2 regions of the Shewanella psychromarinicola genome follow, and region 2 is predicted to be linked to the other one. Evidence: predicted binding sites of a transcription regulator. Region 2 holds the regulator's gene; the other holds the start of a gene.
The links. Region 2 encodes sigma-54, which starts transcription at its own class of promoters, with help from an activator protein. Its sites were predicted from a motif close to GTTGGCACGNNNNTNGNNT; they were not measured.

Region 1 (10,904 bases), 2.3 Mb from region 2:
CTCAGTTGAGATCCCGCTGATTATTTCAGATATCGAAATGCCAGAAATGGACGGTTATACTTTAACTGCTGAAATTCGTGATGATCCAAAATTAAAGAACATAAAAGTAGTTCTACACACATCATTAAGTGGTGTGTTTAACCAAGCAATGGTAGAAAAAGTAGGTGCTAACGATTTTATTGCTAAGTTTAACCCCGATGAATTAGCCTCAGCGGTTAACAAACATTTGAGTTTATAAGCCTCTAATATTGAACAATATTAGAGGCTTAGCTCATTGGCCACATATTAGGAAGTTAATGTGACAGATAAATCACTTGCTGAAGCAGAGTACAATCAATTTAGGCTGTTTTTAGAGCAGCATAGCGGTATTGTGTTAGGTGAGAATAAACAATATTTAGTCCGCAGTCGTTTAGCGCCGTTGATGGGGAAGCATAATTTACCTTCTTTGTCTGAGGTGGTTAAAAAGTCGATGAAACCGATAGAACGTCAGCTGCGTGCTGAAGTGATAGATGCAATGACCACCAATGAAACCTTATGGTTTCGAGACCGTTATCCGTTTGAATTACTTAATAATACTCTATTGCCTGAATACAGTAAGCTTGGCAGACCGTTAAAAATATGGTCTGCGGCATGTTCTTCTGGGCAAGAACCTTACTCTTTGTCGATGACAGTGTTGGAATATCAACAGCGTAAACCCGGTGCTTTACCGGGCGGCGCGACGATTCAGGCAACGGACTTGTCACCATCAATGTTAGAGCGCTGTAAGAATGCTGAATATGATGGTTTAGCGCTGGCTCGTGGCTTGTCTGAAGAGCGTAAACGTCAGTTTTTTGATGCTTTACCGTCGGGCAACATGACAGTGAAAGATAATGTTAAGCGTTTAGTTAACTTTAGAGCACATAATTTACTTGAAAGTTATAGCTTATTAGGTAAGTACGATATTATTTTTTGCCGTAATGTATTGATTTATTTTGGGCCAGAGGCAAAGACTAAAATTTTGCGGCAATTTGCTGCCGCACTTAATCCCAAAGGTATTTTATTCTTGGGTGCGTCAGAATCTCTAGCAGGCTTAAGTGATGAGTTTACTATGGTTCGCTGTAATCCTGGTATTTATTACCAAAAGAAAATATAGATAAAATAACAAGTTAAGCTATTTATCATGCCGGCATTCGTCGGCATGTTTGTTTTTGTCTTTTATTCGTTTAAAAATTAAATTGTTGGCATAACCCTTGCTTTATTACTATCAGTTAGCTGATGGAGGCAATTTTATGGCGATTAATTTCGATAATGCATTAGGTGTTCACCAATATTCTTTGGGCATTCGAGCTCAAAGAGCAGAAGTAATTTCAAGTAATATCGCCAATGCCAATACTCCTCATTATAAAGCTCAAGATGTTAATTTTGCTGCCGCCATGAAATCGGCAAGCTCGCATCAACAAGGCTTGAGTATGAGTCAAACCACAGACAAACATTTTGATTTAACGGCGTTAAGTCAACAACATGTTCAATATCGAATGCCAAATCAGGCCGATACTGGCGATGGTAATACCGTCGATACCCAGAAAGAACAAGCAGCATTTATGCAAAATTCGCTCGAATATCAAATGTCATTAGGCTTTCTTGAGAGCAAATTTACTGGCATGCGCAAAGCATTGAGAGGTGACTAACCATGAGTTTATTTAATATTTTCAATGTGTCTGGTTCGGGTATGTCAGCGCAGTCAGTGCGTTTGAATACAACCGCCAGTAATATTGCCAATGCTGATTCGGTGTCAAGCAGTGTCGATAAAACCTATCGTGCACGTCATCCTGTTTTTGAGGCCGAAATGCTAAAAGCCAATAGCCAGCAAGACAGTTCGCCTGGCGTCAGCGTTAAAGGCATTGTCGAAAGTAACAAACCATTATTAAAAGAATACTCGCCAGACCATCCAATGGCGGATGGTGATGGTTTTATTTACAAACCTAATGTCAATGTGATGGAAGAAATGGCCGATATGATTTCTGCATCACGCTCTTATCAAATGAACGTTCAGGTGGCTGATGCAACTAAGTCTATGTTGCAACAGACGTTAAGGATGGGTAAATAGCATGATTATTCAAGGAGGTAACAATGAGCCTCGTTAACTCTTACAGTCAGTCTTTACCGCAACAGTCCAGTAGTGCTTCAAACACAAGTGCTACAACCAAAAATTCTGTGCAGGCAAATACGACCACCACGACCAAAGGTAATCCTTTTCTTGACGGAATTCGCTTACCTGAAGAAAGTGCGATACCTGAAGCAAAAGATCAGATGTTAAAGCAAGATGATTTCTTTGCTTTACTCAGTCAACAGTTGTCGATGCAAGATCCCTTTAAACCGGTTGATAATGATCAAATGATTGCCCAAATGGCATCATTTTCCACAGTCGATGGTATTTCAAATCTTAATGATGAAATTCTTAACCTCAATACTGTGATGAGTTCTAGCCAAGCATTGCAAGCTTCTGGTTTAGTGGGCCGTAAAGTGCTTATTCCTTCTGATACTGGGGCTATTTCTACTGAAAACTCGGAAATTAAAGGGGTGATCAGTACGCCATCAACCATCGAATCTATTTCGGTCAGAATTGAAGATGAGTCGGGTCAGCTGATTAAGAGCTTTAATATTGATGGCAGTAAAGGCGGCAATGTTGATGTGACGTGGGATGGTTTAGATTCAGATGGCCAACCCGCAGAAGCCGGTAATTACGCCATTAAGGCTAGCGGTAAAGTGGACGGAACGTCGGAAGATTTAGCCGTATCGACTTATGCCCATGTTACCAGTGTGTCATTGGGCACTGTGGCGACAGGCGCTATTTTGAATTTGCGTGGAGTAGGTGGAATTAAGTTATCTGACGTACTCGCAGTATCTGAAACATAATACGGCCATCAACAAACAGTTGGCTGTCATCATAAATGAATTAATTGTGAGAGGTGAAACATGTCATTTAATATCGCACTGAGTGGTATTGCTGCCGCGCAAAAAGACTTAAATACCACCGCGAATAACATCGCCAACGTGAATACTATTGGCTTTAAAGAGTCTCGAACAGAGTTTGCCGACGTGTATGCTAATTCTATTTTTTCCAACGGTAAAACCGCAGTGGGCGGCGGTGCCACCACCTCACAAGTTGCGCAACAGTTTCATCAAGGTAGCTTGCAATTTACCAGTAACTCGCTAGATATGGCGATAAGTGGTGGGGGTTTCTTTGTTACCTCGTCAGAATTAGGCACTAAAGATCAATCATTTACTCGCGCGGGTGCATTTAAAGTTGATTCAGGCAATTACATGGTTGACTCAGCAGGTAACTTTTTACAAGGTTTTCCCGTGGATGCAGATGGTAATTCAACGTCGGTGAGCTTAACCACCACCAAACCCATTGAGATCCCAGATAAAGCGGGCAGCCCAGTAAAATCGTCAACAGTTGAAATACAGATGAATCTTAATGTGGGTGAGACAGCATTAGACCCAGCTAACTTTAATCCTAAAGATTCTGACACCTTTAATAATTCCACCTCGGTGACGATTTATGATTCGCTAGGTGAGTCACATATTATGACCAGTTACTTTATTAAGCCTGAGCAGGGGTCATATACTGGCGAAAGTAATTGGGTGGCCTTTTATGCGGTTGATGGAAAGCCTGTTGACACGACTGTTGCTGGCAGTTATGAAACAGATACTGATGATGATGGTAACAAAGATGGTAATGCATTGGCAGAAGCGACTAACCCGGATGGAGTAGGAACATGGTCAGGTGCAGTGCTTACCTTTAACTCAGTAGGTGCGAATATAAGCAGCAACCCCGCTTCGATTACCACTGAGTCATTAGGCACTGCGGGTGCAAATACTTTAGGCCCTGAGGCCGATGGTACTCAAACTCTTAATATAAAGTTTGATAATCCAACCCAGTATGCTTCTCCGTTTGAAGTGACTAAATTAGCCCAAGATGGTATTACCGTTGGCCGATTGACTAACGTAGGTATTGGCGCTGATGGTTTAGTGACCGCAAGCTACAGTAATGGCTCAACGGTGCCATTATCACGGGTGGCATTAGTGCGTTTTGCCAATGAGCAAGGACTCACTCAAGTGGGTAACACGTCTTGGAAAGCCAGTATCGAATCAGGTGCAGCATTAGCGGGAGAGGCCAATAGTGGTACCTTTGGTGATATAAAATCTTCTGCGCTTGAACAGTCAAACGTTGAGTTAACCACCGAGCTGGTGGATTTAATCTCGGCTCAGCGTAACTTCCAAGCTAACTCGCGTACCCTTGAAGTGAACAATACCTTAAACCAAACCATATTACAGATCCGCTAAGTTAACCACACGCCATGATAGGTGTTGCCGTTTACGGCAACACCTTGCCTTTACCCCTTCATTATTAGTCCTCATTATTAGTCCTCGTTATTATCCCCTGGTGTTATTTGATGCTTTTTTGACACTCATGAGTTATTCGTTAATGTTAATTCTTAACTGATTCAATCTATTCAATCTATTACATCTCCATAATCCGCCTTAAAACTCATTGGCATGATGCTTGCTTATTCTGTGTATATAAATTGTTTTTGCAGAAAGTTTGACGGAGCAACAAATGGACAAATTTCTTTATATTGCCATGAGTGGCGCAAAGCAAGGTATGAATGCCTTAGCAGTAAGTGCTAACAATCTTGCCAACGCCAATACTGATGGATTTAAAGCAGACATGGTCCAAGCCCGTTCAATGCAGGCCTTTGGTGAAGGCTTGCCTACGCGAGTATTTGCGATGATGGAAAGCCCCGGCAGTAACTTTAACGGCGGTCCCATTCAAACCACTGGTCGCGACCTTGATATCGCAGTTAAAGGCGATGGCTGGGTTGCCGTACAAGCGGCTGACGGTTCAGAAGCTTACACCCGTGCAGGCAGTTTGAAATTTGACAGTACCGGTTTGCTGTTAAATAGCAGCAATCGTCCAGTGATGGGCAATTCCGGTCCTATTGTGTTGCCTATCCCAATTGAGAAAGTAGAAATTTCGGCCAACGGTATTATTTCAGTTAGGCCTCAAGGGGCGACGGCCGAAGTGGTCGAAGAAGTGGCGAGGATTAAATTAGTTAATCCTGGTAACGAGAACATGATGCGCGGCGAAGATGGTTTGTTCCGCCTTATTGCCGGTGGCGATGCGCCAAAGGACCCCGGGGTTGAAGTTGTCAGTGGCGCAGTTGAAGGCAGTAATGTCAATTCAGTGCAAGAAATGGTCGCCATGATCGATATTCAACGTCGATATGAAATGCAAGTCAAAATGATGAAGAACGCTGAAGAAATTGATAAGGCGTCAGCTTCTTTGATGAGAATCTAGTTAGGAGTAATTATTATGCATCCAGCGTTATGGATAAGTAAAACAGGTGTAGATGCCCAGCAAACCAACATTGCGGTTATTTCTAATAACGTGGCTAACGCCAGTACTGTCGGATTTAAGAAAAGCCGTGCGGTATTTGAAGACCTACTTTATCAAACCGTTAATCAAGCCGGTGGCATTAGCTCAGACAACAGCAAGTTACCCAATGGCTTAAATATTGGTGCTGGTACTAAGGTGGTTGCTACCCAAAAAATGTTTACCCAAGGCAACATGCTCACCACCGATAACTCATTAGATTTAATGATTGAAGGTTCAGGCTTTTTTGAAGTGCAAATGCCAGATGGTACTGCTGCTTATACCCGTAATGGTCAGTTTAGCTTGGATGATACCGGTCAGATTGTTACCCCAGGTTCAGGCTATGTGGTTCAGCCGCCGATCACTATTCCCGATGATTCCTCCAGTATTACCGTATCCGCATCGGGTGAAGTGTCTGTGCAAACGCCAGGTACTGCTGCTAGTCAGGTGATTGGCCAGTTAACCATGACCGATTTTATTAATCCGTCAGGTTTAGATCCCTTAGGACAAAACTTGTATACCGAAACGGGTGCCAGTGGCACGCCTATCCAAGGTACGGCATCCCAAGACGGTTTAGGTTCTATTCGCCAAGGGGCACTGGAAACCTCTAACGTGAATGTGACTGAGGAATTGGTCAACCTTATTCAAGGACAACGTATTTACGAGATGAACTCCAAAGTGATCTCGGCGGTTGATCAAATGCTGTCTTATATTAATCAGAATCTCTAAGGCGTTAAGATGATTAAATACATTGCGTTAGCGTCAGTGGTGTTATTAATTGGCTGTAGTTCTACGCCCAAGAAACCCATTGAAGATGACCCATTTTATGCGCCGGTATACCCAGATACGATACCGACACAAGTGGCGGCAACGGGATCTATTTATCTTGATAGCCAAGCATCAAGCTTGTATTCCGATATTCGTGCTCATCGCGTCGGTGACATTATTACGGTGACCTTAAAAGAATCAACCCAAGCATCGAAAAGCGCCAATAACGAAATCAAAAAAGACACTGATTTAAGCGTTGAACCAATATATGCCGGCGGCAAAAACATTTCCATAAGCGGCGTCCCAATTGATTTGGGTTACGGCGACAGCATGAATACCAAGCGCGAGTCTGATGCTGACCAATCAAACAGTTTAAATGGCAGTATTTCAGCCAATGTCATTCAGGTGCTCAGTAACGGCAACTTAGTGATCCGTGGCGAAAAATGGATTTCGATCAATAACGGTGATGAATTTATTCGCATCACAGGGATGATCCGCAGCGAAGACATTAACCCAGATAATACTATCGATTCGACACGAGTGGCTAACGCTCGCATTCAGTATAGCGGCACAGGTACGTTTGCTGATGCCCAAAAAGTCGGTTGGCTGAGTTCATTCTTTATGAGTGAGTGGTGGCCTTTTTAAGGAGTAATGGATGAAAACTAAACTGATTGTTGCGACTGTATCGTTAGTCGCGTCGATATTGATGTTAACCGCCTCTGTACATGCAGAGCGGATTAAAGACATCGCCAGTATTCAAGGGGTGCGAAGTAACCAATTAGTCGGTTATGGGCTGGTGGTCGGTTTGCCTGGTACGGGGGAAAGTACCCGTTATACCGAACAAACATTTAGCACCATGCTGAAAAACTTCGGCATCAATTTACCTGATTCGGTTCGTGCTAGCTCAAAAAACATCGCTGTCGTTGCGGTGCATGCAGAAATGCCAGCCTTTATTAAACCGGGTCAAAAACTTGACATTACTGTGTCCAGTTTAGGCCAAGCAAAAAGTTTACGTGGCGGCACCTTATTACAAACCTTCCTAAAAGGGGTGGACGACAATGTCTATGCCATTGCTCAGGGCAGCTTAATTGTCAGTGGTTTTAGCGCTGAAGGGCTTGATGGCTCATTGGTGATCCAAAATACCCCAACGGTCGGCCGCATTCCCAGTGGTGCCATTGTCGAGCGCAGCGTGGTCAGTCCCTTTGCCAGCGGTGATTACCTTACCTTCAATTTACGTCGTGCTGATTTTTCTACCGCTAAACGCACCGCAGATGCGATTAATAATTTACTCGGCCCCGATATGGCCAAGGCCATTGATGCCACCTCTATTCAAGTGAGTGCGCCACGGGATGCATCACAGCGAGTGTCATTTTTATCGGTATTAGAAAACATCGACGTTATACCGGCAGAAGAATCTGCCAAAGTGATTGTTAACTCACGTACTGGCACCATAGTGGTTGGCCAAAACGTTAAGTTATTGCCAGCCGCGGTGACCCACGGCGGATTAACAGTCACCATTGCCGAAGCCACCCAAGTGTCACAACCTAACGCATTAGCGGGCGGGGATACGGTTGTTACCGCCAACAGTACGATTGACGTGTCAGAAAAAGATCGTCGCATGTTTATGTTTAACCCAGGCACCACACTTGATGAACTCGTCAGAGCCGTGAATTTAGTGGGCGCAGCCCCATCTGATGTCCTTGCCATACTCGAAGCGTTAAAAATGGCAGGCGCTTTGCATGGTGAACTTATCATCATCTAATAATTGTCGGAATGACTATGGATAAGTTGTCAGCTTCATCGAACTTTTTGGATCTAGGAGGACTAGATTCACTTCGCGTCCAGGCCCAGAAAGACGAGAAGGGGGCACTTAAAGAAGCGGCTAAGCAATTTGAAGGTATTTTTATTCAAATGCTAATGAAAAGCATGCGAGATGCCAATGCCGCGTTTAAGTCAGACAGTCCAATGAACAGTGAAACCACCGCGTTTTTTGAAAAAATGCGCGATGAGCAAATGTCGGTCGATCTATCAAATAAAGGCATGTTAGGGCTAGCTGAGATGATGATGCAGCAACTAGACCCTGAAGATAGCGCCGTTACGCCAGCATCGGTATTGCGTGGCAATAGCGATTATAAAGTTAATCCGAGTATGTTTGCAGCGCCGCCAACGGCATTAGATAACGACACCCTTGATGCCATTGCGCCAAAAGATCAAATAGCAGCATCGCATTCTATTATCGGCCATTCTGTTATTGCCCATTCTGTTATAGATAACGCCGAATCTATGCGACCTATGTCGACCCAGCTTTCTAATGCGTTAGAGGCTAAACCGTTATCCAGTGTGTTAGACCGTGAGCAATTAGCGAGTGTGTTACGCGGTGAACAATTAGCCAGTCAAGCAGCGCAAGCAGGCAAAGGTTTGCCGCAGGCAGATGTTACTGTGCCAAAAGATAAAGGCATTATGGTGAGTCAATTTACCAGCCCTGAGCATTTTATCTCAGTGTTATATCCCCACGCTGAAAAAGCGGCTAAATCTTTGGGAACCTCTGCAGAAGTGTTAATTGCTCAATCCGCGTTAGAAACGGGTTGGGGCCAAAAAGTGGTACGTCGTAACGACGGCACCATGAGTCATAACTTATTTAATATCAAAGCAGACAAACGTTGGCAAGGTGAGAAAACCTCAGTCAATACATTGGAATTTGAAAAGGGCATTGCGGTGCAACAAAAAGCGGATTTCAGAATGTATGACAACCTTGAGCAGAGCTTTAATGACTTTGTGTCGTTTATTAGCCAAGGCGATCGTTATCAAGATGCGCGCAAAGTGGCCGCTGAGCCGACTCAATTTATTAAAGCGTTGCAAAAAGCCGGCTACGCCACCGACCCTCAATATGCCGATAAAGTCATCAATGTGATGAAGTCGGTAAAAGAAGGCCTTAAATCTGTATTACCTGTGGAGACTCAATAATGTCGATTGACTTACTCAATATCGCTCGCACAGGTATTCAAGCATCCCAAGCACAATTAGGCGTCACCAGTAATAACATCGCTAATGCCAATACTGAAGGTTATAACAGGCAAGTCGCGACTCAGGCGTCATCACAATCTCAACACTTGGGCAATAATTTTTATGGCACCGGCACGTATGTGTCCGATGTTAAACGTGTTTATAACGAATTTGCCGCACGTGAGTTACGGATTGGCCAAACTAGTATGAGCGCGGCTGAAACCTCTTACAGTAAGTTAAGCGAACTAGACCAAATTTATGCTCAAGTGGGCCAAATGGTGCCCGAAAATTTGAATAACTTTTTTGCCAGCATTAATAGTGTCGCCGATTTACCCAGCGACCTTGGTATTCGCAGTAGCAGCCTTAGTTCGGCGCAGCAGTTGGCCAATGGCCTAAATCAAATGCAATCACAACTTGATGGCCAGGTGAAACAAACCAATAGCCAAATTGAAGCCATTACTACTCGTATTAATGAGATTGGTAAAGAGCTAGGCAGCCTCAATGTAGAGTTGATGAAATCTCAAGATCAAGACAGCCAAGTGCTAGACAAGCAAGGTGCTCTCATTCTAGAACTGAGCGAATATGCCCAGGTCAATGTGATCCCGTTAGACACAGGTGCCAAGTCCATTATGCTTGGCGGCTCAATGATGTTGGTGTCGGGTGAAGTGTCAATGTCGATGGGCATGAGTGCCGGCGACCCTTATCCCAATGAGCCGCGCATTAATGCCTCCATTGGCGATAAAACCCTTAATGTCGATCCGTCTAAATTGGGCGGCCAATTAGGCGCATTATTTTCTTTTCGGGACGACACCTTAATACCCGCCAGTACTGAACTTGGCCAATTAGCACTTGGGGTGGCAGACACCTTTAATGGAATGCAATCAAAAGGAATTGATTTAAATGGTGAGGTTGGCAGTAACATTTTTACTGATATTAACGATCCGTTAATGGCATTAAGCCGGGTAGGGGCGTTTTCAACCAATAAAGGCACTGCAACAGGAGTGTCAGTCAATATTGATGATGTTGGCGCGTTATCGGGTGGCAGTTATGAGTTGAGCTTTATCTCGGCAACAAATAACTACCAACTGAAAGATACTCAAACCGGCAAAGTGTCACCGTTGGTATTATCAGGCAGTCAACTTACTGGCGGTGCAGGTTTTAGCATTAACATTGCCAGTGGCGCAATGGCCGATGGCGACAAGTTTGAAATTCGCCCAACTGCGGGTGGCGCTGCAGGCTTAAAAGTGGTGATGACCGACCCTAAAGGCATTGCCGCCGCAGGGCCGACCTTAACATCGGCCACTGCTAACTCAGGTAACACGGCCATTAGCTTAAATAGCATGGATTCATCTGCTGGTGGCTTTCAAGGTATCGGATCATCTATTACCTTCCAACTTGATACTGCTGCGAACACATATGAATCTTTTAATGCCGCTGGTGCCTCATTAGGCACAGGCGCTATCACAAATAACAATATCAACGCTTTTGGTATGGATTTCGATATTACCCGTAATGGTACCGCTACCGCCGACAGCTTTACGTTTGATTTGTCATTGGCCGAAGGTGACAACAGCAATGCGGTAGCAATGGCGAGCTTATCAAATAGCAAACTAATGAATAACGGCACGGGCACATTAACCAGCGTATTTGAAAATACTAAACTCGATATCGGCAGCCAAACTAAATCTGCTGAAGTGCGCGTTAGCTCCGCCAC
Region 2 (10,904 bases):
AAAGAACTCAGTACAAACCAACGTATTGAACAGCTTGAGCATCTATTAGAAGAGTTCCATATTACCCATATTCGAGACAGCCTAGGCATGTCGTTATCGGGTGGTGAACGTCGTCGTGTTGAAATTGCGCGCGCTTTAGCCGCCAATCCAAAATTTATTCTACTCGATGAGCCCTTTGCTGGTGTTGATCCGATTTCTGTCATCGACATAAAAAAAATCATTCAACAACTTAAAAGCCGAGGTCTAGGAGTATTAATTACCGACCATAACGTACGTGAAACGTTAGATGTCTGTGAGCGAGCTTATATCGTCAGCCAAGGTAATTTAATTGCCGAAGGCACACCTGATGAGGTATTGAGCAATCAACAAGTTCGGGCGGTGTACTTAGGTGAACAATTCAAGCTATAGTTACTTTACGGGCCTTTAGTCTATCTAACTCATTTGATTGAACGATATCTAAACAGCGTTAAACATCATTGATGTACGTGACAATCCATTACAGTTTTATAAATTGTCACTTTTATGGAAATCATCTAGGGATAAGCGGTAAATGAAAGCGTCACTCCAACTTAAAATGGGTCAACACTTAACCATGACCCCACAATTGCAGCAAGCCATTCGCTTACTGCAATTATCGTCATTGGAGCTACAGCAAGAAATCCAACAAGCATTGGATTCAAATCCATTACTTGAAATAGAAGATGAGTTTTCTGAAGCAAAAGACCCCGTAAAAGAAAATCGCGACCAAGCTGATACAGACTTCAGTGACAACAGCATTGTCAATATTGAAAAAGACACCTCAACAGTCGACACAGCAGAATCTATGACCAAAGAAACCATGGATGATTTAGCCATGGATACTACATGGGATGAAGTGTACACCGCCTCGCCGATGTCAGGTTCAGGTAGTGCTAGCATGCGCGATGATGACATGCCGTTTCAAGGTGAAACCACCGAAGGTCTGTATGAACATTTAGAATGGCAGAAAAATCTCACTCCCTTTTCAGAGACCGATCTTGCCATTGCCACAGCGATCATCGACGCCGTGGATGAACGCGGTTATTTAACCCAAAGTACCGACGATATTCTCGAAGCCATGGGTGACGAAAATGTTGAGTTAGATGAAGTTGAAGCTGTATTAAAACGAATTCAACACTTTGATCCCGTTGGTGTTGCTGCACGTGATTTAAGTGAATGTTTATTGATCCAATTAGCGCAATTCTCTAACACCACACCCCATATCGATAATGCCCGTTTGCTAATCAAAGACTATTTAACCTTAATTGCTGGGCGTGATTTTAGATTATTGATGCGCAAAACTAAGCTAAAAGAAAATGAGTTACGTGACGCCATCACCCTAATCCAATCACTCAATCCTCGTCCAGGCTTATTGATCACCGCCACCGATGACGAATTCGTTATTCCCGATGTCACGGTACTAAAGAAAAATGGCCGTTGGGTTGTAGAGTTAAACCCAGACAATATGCCCAAAATTGGCGTTAATCAGCAATACGCCGCCATGGCTAGAAGCAGTAAAAATCAGTCTGACAGTCAATTTATTCGAGGCCATTTGCAAGAGGCTAAATGGTTTATTAAAAGTATCGAAAGCCGCAATGATACTCTACTCAAAGTGGCAAATTGCATTGTGCAATTTCAGCAAGGCTTCTTTGAATACGGTGAAGAAGCCATGAAACCTATGGTGCTAAATGATATTGCTGAAGCAGTAGAAATGCATGAATCGACAATTTCACGAGTCACCACACAAAAATATATGCACACCCCACGTGGACTATTTGAACTAAAGTACTTCTTCTCTAGCCATGTCAGCACTGACGATGGCGGGGAATGCTCATCAACAGCAATTCGTGCTTTTATCAAAAAGCTGGTTGCCGCAGAAAACCAGAAAAAACCATTGAGTGACAGTAAAATGGCTCAACTTCTGGCAGAACAAGGCATAAACGTTGCTCGTCGTACGATTGCAAAATACCGAGAAGCAATGCTAATCCCGCCCTCAAACCAACGTAAGAGTTTATAACCTACAAGGTTGTGGAGGATTTTCTATGGATATAAATCTGACTGGACGTCATGTCGAAATAACTGAATCTTTACGTGAGTATGTTAATGGTAAATTTTCAAAGCTTGAACGACACTTCGATCAGATCCATAATGTACACGTTGTACTCCATGTAGACAAATTACAACAAAAAGCAGAAGCCAAAATCCACGTTAATGGCGCAGAGATTTTTGCTATGTCAGAAAATACTGATATGTATGCTGCAATAGACGCCCTGATCGATAAACTCGACCGTCAGGTAATTAAACACAAAGAGAAGTATACAAAACACTAACGATGGAACTTTGTACCATTCTGCAGCCGGAATGCACTACCTGTGCCACACCGGGCAGTAAGAAAAAAGTACTGGAACTCATCAGCAATTTAGTCGCTGCCCAGTATCCAACCCTGTCTTCGCAAGAGGTTTTTGAAAGCCTATTAGCGAGAGAAAAAATGGGTAGCACAGGTATAGGAAATGGCATTGCGATACCTCATGGTCGATTAACGACCATCGATCACCCCATCGCGATATTTGTTAAATGTGAAGAAGCCATTGCCTTTGATGCAATTGATAAGCAGCCCGTGGATATTTTATTTGCTTTGTTAGTACCTGCAGACCAGTGCCAACAACATTTAGGCACGTTATCGAGTATGGCTAAAAAGCTCAGCGATAAGCAAATATTGAAACAGCTTCGCAAAAGCCACAACGCAACAGAACTTTATCGGGTTATAACTGCATGAAACTTGTCATAGTATCGGGACGTTCAGGTTCAGGGAAATCCGTTGCCTTAAGAGTATTAGAAGACCTAGGATATTATTGTGTCGATAATTTGCCTCTACCCCTCATTGGCACATTACTCGCTCAGCTCAAGGGCAGTAATGATTTAGTTGCGATTAGTGTTGATGTCCGCAACATTGCTGAACAAGGCAAAGTGCTTCAAGACCAATTAGCCCTACTTGAACATGACACTGAAATTATCAGCTTCTTTCTAAATTCCAATGATAAAGTGTTACTTAAACGCTACAGCGAAACACGCCGATTGCACCCGTTATCTAAAAATCATATTTCACTGCAAGAAGCGATCAAATTAGAAGGCCGTTTACTTGAGCCTACCGCAAAAATTGTTGACCATTACATTGACACTTCGGCGCTAAATATCTACGAGTTAAGCGACCAAGTTAGGCAAATACTACTAGGCAGTGTCGATAAAGAATTGGTCATTAACTTTGAGTCTTTTGGCTTTAAGCACGGCATGCCGACTGAAGCGGATTTTATGTTTGATGTACGCTTTTTGCCCAATCCACACTGGGAAATAGAATTGCGCCCATTGACAGGATTAGACGAACCCGTACAAGAATTTTTAGGGCGTCAGCCATTGGTCAACAAGTTCATTTGGCAAATTGAAAACCTATTTGAAACCTGGATGCCACACCTAGAACGTAACAATCGCAGTTACCTGACTATCGCGATTGGTTGTACGGGTGGCCAGCATCGTTCGGTATATATTGCAGACCAATTAGCAAAACGATTTAGGCAAGGCAGTAAACACACTGTTAATGCTCGCCACAGAGAATTAAGTATAAGTGAACTCACCGCTAAGTGAGCATAGGATTGCATGAATGATCAAACTTGAACGCCAAGTTACCATTTCCAACAAATTAGGATTACATGCCCGTGCAGCAACAAAACTCGCGGTATTAGCCGCCGATTTTGACGCGAACATCACCTTAACTCAGGGCGAAAAAAACGCCAGTGCCGCAAGTGTGCTTGGGTTGTTAATGCTTGAAAGTGGAATAGGAAAAATGATCACCGTGACCGCAAAGGGTCCAGATGCCGAAGTAGCATTAAATGCAGTGTGTGATCTGATTAATGCTAAATTTGATGAATCTTGCTAAATCAGTGAAGAGTACGATTCGCGAGTCACTCACTTTTTAATCCACTATTATTCTTATTACACGTGGCCTAACCAAACTGTCACGACATTGATGCTCAACGGTAGACATCAGTCCCTCGATAATATTAGCCCTTAGGTTTATCTCACGCAGTTGATACCCATCTGATTAAGTATCAGTTCACTCTGCGGGAGTTTAGCGTTTAACATAATACAGATATCGCCGCTTTCAGCAACGGATCCAGTATGACTCTGCATCCGTGCAGTCGTCCGTCAATATGATGTATAGCAGCGTAGACCATGCATAATTTCGTCCAGAGGAAACGACTCAAGTATCCCATTTCGGCGTTACATTGTCTTACAAGCAGACAACGATTATTGCACCAATACGCCTTAAACAGAAAAACCTGAGCAGCCCAGAATGATTACATACTTTATGATATAAGTATGATGAATAGGAAGTAGATATATGGGTAAAGAGTACCTAGATAATGAGATAACCGAACAACGCCTCAATCAACTCGTTCAAGCGCTAGACAGTGGTTTGTTTGTTCATGCTCGTAACATGTTGCACACCATGTCACCTAACGATGTCGCCCTAATTCTCGAATCATCACCGCCCAAAAATCGACAAGTGTTATGGCAACTCATTGACCAACAATATGCGGGTGAAATTCTTGACGAATTAGGTGAAGAGCTTAAAGATTCACTCATTAGCAGCATGACACCAGAAAAGCTCGCCCAGGCCACAATAGGTATGGACACAGATGATCTCGCCTATATTCTTCGCAGCTTACCCGATGGTGTTTACAAGAAAGTACTTAAGTCAATGCGCAGCCAGGACAGGGATAGAGTAGAACAAGCACTGCGCTATCCTGATGATACGGCAGGCAGTATCATGAACACCGATACCGTCACCTTACGACCCGATGTCAATATCGAAGTGGTATTACGTTATTTACGTCAACGGGGAAACTTACCCGATACTACCGACACCTTATATGTTGTTGACCGTCAAGATCATGTTTTAGGCGGAGTAAGATTAGTCGATTTATTAACCTGCGATCCAAGCGTAACCGTCCGAAGCATTATGGACACAGAGTTAGAAAGTATTCCGGTTGAGATGTCTGATAAAGATGTAGCCCAAAAATTTGAACGACTCGATTGGCTATCCGCCCCAGTCGTCGACAGCCAAGCAAAATTGCTTGGCCGGATCACCATCGATGACATTATCGATGTGATCCGCGAAGATGCCGAGCATTCAATGATGGGGATGGCAGGGATGGATGATGATGAGGATACCTTTGGCCCAGTGCTAAAAAGTACGCTAAGACGCTCCCTGTGGTTAACGATTAACTTATTTGCTGCGTTACTTGCCTCGTCTGTCAGTAACATGTTCGAAGGCACCTTAGAGCAATTTGCCACCATCGCGATTTTAATGACCATAGTTCCGAGTATGGGCGGGGTTGCCGGTAATCAAACCTTAGCACTGGTGATCCGTGGTATTGCACTTGGGCATATTGGCCAAAGTAACTCACGTTGGTTGATTGGTAAAGAACTCAGCATTGGATTATTAAACGGCTTAATGTGGTCTATATTGGTATTTTTTGCAGTATGGCTGTGGAAAGATGACATCGCGTTAGGAGGGTTAATTGGTTGTGCTATGCTGATTAATATGACGGTTGCAGGCTTTGCTGGCGCCACTATTCCAATAATGTTAAAAAAGTTAAATATTGACCCAGCATTAGCCGGTGGCATGGTATTAACCACGGTGACAGATGTGGTTGGCTTATTTGCATTTTTAGGCCTAGCCACATTGTTCTTAATCCACTAGCTCATTCATTTGATTGGTGCACACCATGTCGTCCAGTGAAATTGCAAACTCTAGCGCAATTCCCCGGACGACTTTGCCCCCGCCATACATCGCTAGCCTGTTTAACATGCGTCTTCACGCCCGGATCACTTACCAAGATGACGTCCATTAAAGCCATATCATCAAACCCACTCCTTGTATGATTTTTTAAACCATCCACTCGGAATAACTCATTCGACTATAACGCCTTGCTCATCTTGTCATTAAGATGACCTTTTGCTGCCATATTGGTCATCCATACTGTGCAGCATCGACCACTTCAGCGATAAATAATCGCCATAGCATCTTTCACCAATTTAGTGCAATTGCACCAAACTAACCAATAGGTAAGTAATAACCCATTGACAATAAAATATTAAATACTTGATAAATAACAGATTAAATTTTCCTACAACGTTGGCACAAAGTTTCCATATAACAACTCATACCCACTAAGAGGTAGTTTTATTGTAAAGCATTCCATTGTAGTTGTAGGAGATAGCGATGAAGAAAATTAACTTAAGTCGTCAGATTAAATCGGTCAGTATCATGCTCAATAATATCGTTCAACAATGCCGACAAAATATTTTTTTCTTAGCGCATCTCGGTTGCAGCCAGTGGGATGATGTTGAAACTCGCTCAGGCAAACATAAATAAATCAGCAGGAGGTTATTTGATGAATATGTCAAATACGAGACAGTATCCAGTGGAATTACAAAGACAAGTAATTGATGAAGTCAAAAACCATAACAGATTATTGTCTGATGTAGCAAAGCAATACGGTGTATCAGCTAAAACCGTTTACCAATGGGTAAGAAGTAATGATCTTCGCCAAATGAGAAGCAAAAGCGCTATCGTGTCAGAAATAGCCCATTTACAACAAAAAATCACTCAGCTAAGTCAACAGTTACATACGATGGCAAGCTAAGCATATACGCTTGAGATAGCGTTTAAACTATCTTAAGCCATAATGACTGGAAATTCAGTTAACCGTTTTGGCAAGGATGTTTGATAGTGTTAGCAACTCGTCCCCCAGCAAGTTGAAAACAAAGCAACAAACATTCTAATAATAAGCGCAAAATACTTGCATCCTTGCCGCTTTATTGCTCCACCGTTAGTCGTTAAGGAAGCCGGCTAACATAACAGTTAAGGCGTTATTGGTTCCCCAGATGTAATAGCCAATAACGTCATTTTTATTAAGGTGTTTTAGCTTTAGCCATTGACGGCGCGATTGTCACCATTAACAGAGCTAAATATCAAAACCGTTTTGGCAAGGATGTTTGATAGTGTTAGCAACTCGTCCCCCAGCAAGTTGATAACAGAGCAACAAACATTCTAATAATAAGCGCAAAATACTTGCATCCTTGCCGCTTTATTGACAGTTCAGGCGTTATTGGTTCCCCAGATGTAATAGCCAATAACGTCATTTTTATTTCAGCCTTTGGCTGATAGCTCAAAGCCAAATAATAATAATGAGCTTGAGCAACGCCCTAAAGCTTCAATTGATACTCAATGATTGCGTTAGGGTGGTGATACCACCGCAGCATAAATAATAATATAAATATAAATAAACTATGCAAACAAAAGCCCCAATGCAAAGGATGCATTGGGGCTTTTTCATACTCATAAGTTAACCTTAGTCGGAGTAATACCAATCGAATTCATTCTCTGCTCATGCATAAAACAGCTTAACCGAAATATAGCCGTTATGGCTCGGTGTCCATCAGTGATCGTCTCACTAATTTAACAAATAAGTATCTGAATTAAATGGTAAATAATATTTATTTTCACAATGGCCGCCACTATGAATCACTTTACTTAGTAAATTAATGATTAACAAGAAGCTTAGTATTTCCGTTATTAATTGATAATATTAAAAAAAAACGATTATATTGACCAATATTTCTCACAAAAAATAATACATTAACTACACTTAACATTATTTATCTTTTGACTGAAATCTCACTTATGCACAAAGTGTTAATGATTATTTTTTGGAGCCTAATCGCGATTGGCATTGCGGGTTGTGATCTTAATCAAAACTCATCCATCAAGACCTTAGCCGCAAAGGGTCCGATTAAAATTGCTGTTTCTAATACGCCACTTTCTGCACCCTTTTTTATTGCCGAACAACAAGGTTATTTTAAGCGTAATAATCTTAATATTGAGTTAGTTAGATTAGATGGTGGGGTGAAATGCTTCAATGCGCTGCTCAATAAACAAGTGGATCTCGCCACTGCCTCTGAAACTGTGGTGATGTTTAATAGTTTTAAACAAACAAACTTTTCCGTATTAGCCAGTTTTGTCGAATCAGATAACGATCTCAAATTACTTAGCCTAGTACCGCAAAAATATCATCAGCTGAATAATCTAGCCAACGTCCGCGTAGGGATAGTAAAAAGCAGTGCTAGTGAGTTTTTTTTCGATAGTTTACTGATTATGTATAATAAAACTCAACAGCCTATCGAGCGCATTTATTTACGTGCAGATCAGCTTATTCCAGCATTATTAAATAATGAAGTTGATATTATTTCAGCTTGGGAGCCATTAAGTTATTTGTTAACACAACAAATAACCTCAAATACAAAAGTCATCAATAGCCGCGGTCTATATCACTTATCCTTTAACTTAATCGAGCTTAAACAAACGACGTTATCAGCCTCAGAAAAGTTAGCTCTACTCAAAGCAATTAATGACGCAATAGACTATATTCATACACACTCAGATCTTGCTCAGGTAGACATTAGTCGCATCTTGAATATCGATCCTTCCCAACTGCATTATTCTTGGAATGACTATACTTTTAGATTATCCCTCAGTAATGCACTTTTTTCTAACATTCAAATTCAAAGCCAATGGGCCATCGACAATCAATTAGTTCCGACAGAAAAGAGCGTCGACTTCAGGCAAGTTATCGATCGTCAATTACTTGAAGATTTTATGAATTCAGAGGCTGGATGGTAATTTATGATGTTATCTAAGCGCCTAAAGCTAACCGCAACACTCTGCACACTTCTCACGTTCATTGTTGGTTTATCGCTGATCCAAATTCACAACTATCAGCAGCAAATATATCGCCAACTCAATTACTCAATGAAGTTGCAGATCAACATTGATAGCTTGCGAAGCCAGCTGTGGCTTTACCAAGAATATACCGATGGCCAGGGGCTTTCAGAGCTGAATAAACGCCAAACAGAACTGGCCCAAAATCTCGCAGAAGATATCAACTGGGCGATACAACAAAAACTCATTATCGCAAATCTTAATCAGCTCAATAGCAATATTAGAAAGCTCATCAATACGCAAAATAGCTACCACAGCAAACAAGTCGATGTTTCATCAACACTGATTGCCGAACAATTATTTAAAGCTAAATACAGCATGACCATTGAAGAAATGACCGAAGAAATGTTCCGACTTCATCAATTATCAATTAAACAAGCGAGTCAAACACAGCAAAAATTATTATACCTCGTTGGAGCCGTACTGTTACTACTCGCGATTTTGGTTACGGCATGGTCTTTTATAACGCTGATTCGATTTAAAAAAGGATTGGCTTCACTTAAACAAGGGATGAACGCGCTTGCTGCTGGGGATTTAACCAGCCAGATTAATTTCACTGATACCGATGAGTTATCTGCACTTGCCGATAACTTTAATAAAATGAAACAATCACTCGCCCAAATTACGATCAAAAAAGAAGAGTTAAAACAAGAAGTAGACAGTCAAACCCACAAACTGATCGAACAACAAGACAGGCTCATTTTCCTAGCTGAACATGACGAACTAACAGGGATTTACAATCGTCGTGCGTTTATAAAAAAAATAGATACTGCGATCGCAAGAGATTTACGTGGCGAGGATCAAGCAGCTTTATTGTTTCTTGATTTGAATAAATTTAAAGACATTAACGATTCACTCGGCCACAGTATTGGCGATGACGTTATAATGATCATAGCCTCACGCTTAGTAAACAACTTGCGAGCAACCGATATGGTCGGTCGATTCGGAGGAGATGAATTTATCGTATGGCTCGATATGATCACCGGGCCTATCGATATATACTCAAGTGAATTCAAACTGCAGTTTTTAATTTCTGAAAGTTATCATTAATTGTATCACCGAGTGTATCGGCAATATCGGGGAGGGTGATGCTAAAAAAGTCAGTGATTTTTCGTCGGAATTCTTTTGTCGTTGCGAAGTATTGCCCATTCCTCGCATGTTTATTCATCACCTTCCACAATCGTTCTATTGGGTTTAAATTTGGACTATAAGGCGGCAGGTAATGCAATGTTATATTCAGATTTTTAGCCTCTTTAACCACTAAGGCATTTCGATGGTATCCAGCGCCATCAAGCACCAAATGGATAACACCACTTGTTGAGTAACGCGCTCTAATTTGGTTTAAAAAATCGATGATGGATGCACCGTTAACCGTTTTGCTATATTGCTCAATGACCGCTTCTGTTAAGTGACCAAGTCGGATTGCACCAACCACGTTAATACGGGTTCGGCTTCCCGTCGTTTCTATCGGTTTATCAACGCCTTTTTTTATCCAGCCAGCGGTGATTTTTGTGGCTTGGGTCGGATGAACCGCATCCATAAATAATAACGGTTCATCAGGGGTTAACGAGGATTTTAGTTGCTCATAATATTCAATGAAAGCCGTTTGTTTGTCTTCATCAAATTTGTGAGGAACCCCTTTAGGGTTTTTATAGCTGAACTGATGTTTATGCAGCCATTTATTGAGGCCTGACACTGTGTACTTAATCTGAAATTGTTCTGAGATATAAGCGACTATTTGATGGCTATGCAAGTAGGTCACCTCACACAGGTGTGCAATCAATAGTTCAGTTTGCTCTTGACTCAGATAACTTAAGGAGCCGCCACTATTACACGTGAGTTTTTGGTCGTGAGCATAGGCATCAATGTATCGAACTACGGTCGTTTCGTGAATACGTAACGCTTGGGCAATCATTGGCGTTGGCCAATTTTCATCGCGTAGTAAAATGGCTTTAATGCGATCACACTCACGCCTATCACTCGAGCTTTTATGTCGAGTTTCCAATGCTACTTTTTGTTCTGGCGAGAGTGTAATTTGTTTCAT

Region 1: a site for sigma-54 is predicted at 4,537-4,555, ahead of flgF (flagellar basal-body rod protein FlgF). Genes of this name have one in related genera too.

The regions. Positions count from the first base shown of each region.
Region 1 covers NZ_CP034073.1:4,700,432-4,711,335, reverse strand. The annotation lists gene EGC80_RS20460 (chemotaxis protein CheV) at 1-238, shown strand, start outside; gene EGC80_RS20455 (CheR family methyltransferase) at 299-1,132, shown strand; gene flgB (flagellar basal body rod protein FlgB) at 1,269-1,667, shown strand; gene flgC (flagellar basal body rod protein FlgC) at 1,670-2,086, shown strand; gene flgD (flagellar hook assembly protein FlgD) at 2,110-2,895, shown strand; gene flgE (flagellar hook protein FlgE) at 2,956-4,329, shown strand; gene flgF (flagellar basal-body rod protein FlgF) at 4,604-5,344, shown strand; gene flgG (flagellar basal-body rod protein FlgG) at 5,360-6,148, shown strand; gene flgH (flagellar basal body L-ring protein FlgH) at 6,158-6,832, shown strand; gene EGC80_RS20415 (flagellar basal body P-ring protein FlgI) at 6,843-7,949, shown strand; gene flgJ (flagellar assembly peptidoglycan hydrolase FlgJ) at 7,967-9,151, shown strand; gene flgK (flagellar hook-associated protein FlgK) at 9,151-10,904, shown strand, end outside.
Region 2 covers NZ_CP034073.1:1,830,530-1,841,433, reverse strand. The annotation lists gene lptB (LPS export ABC transporter ATP-binding protein) at 1-408, shown strand, start outside; gene EGC80_RS07950 (RNA polymerase factor sigma-54) at 551-2,035, shown strand; gene hpf (ribosome hibernation promoting factor) at 2,061-2,348, shown strand; gene ptsN (PTS IIA-like nitrogen regulatory protein PtsN) at 2,351-2,794, shown strand; gene rapZ (RNase adapter RapZ) at 2,791-3,657, shown strand; gene EGC80_RS07930 (HPr family phosphocarrier protein) at 3,674-3,949, shown strand; gene mgtE (magnesium transporter) at 4,415-5,779, shown strand; gene EGC80_RS22410 (hypothetical protein) at 6,302-6,454, shown strand; gene EGC80_RS07920 (transposase) at 6,474-6,725, shown strand; gene EGC80_RS07915 (ABC transporter substrate-binding protein) at 7,781-8,761, shown strand; gene EGC80_RS07910 (diguanylate cyclase) at 8,765-9,910, shown strand; gene EGC80_RS07905 (IS630 family transposase) at 9,873-10,904, opposite strand.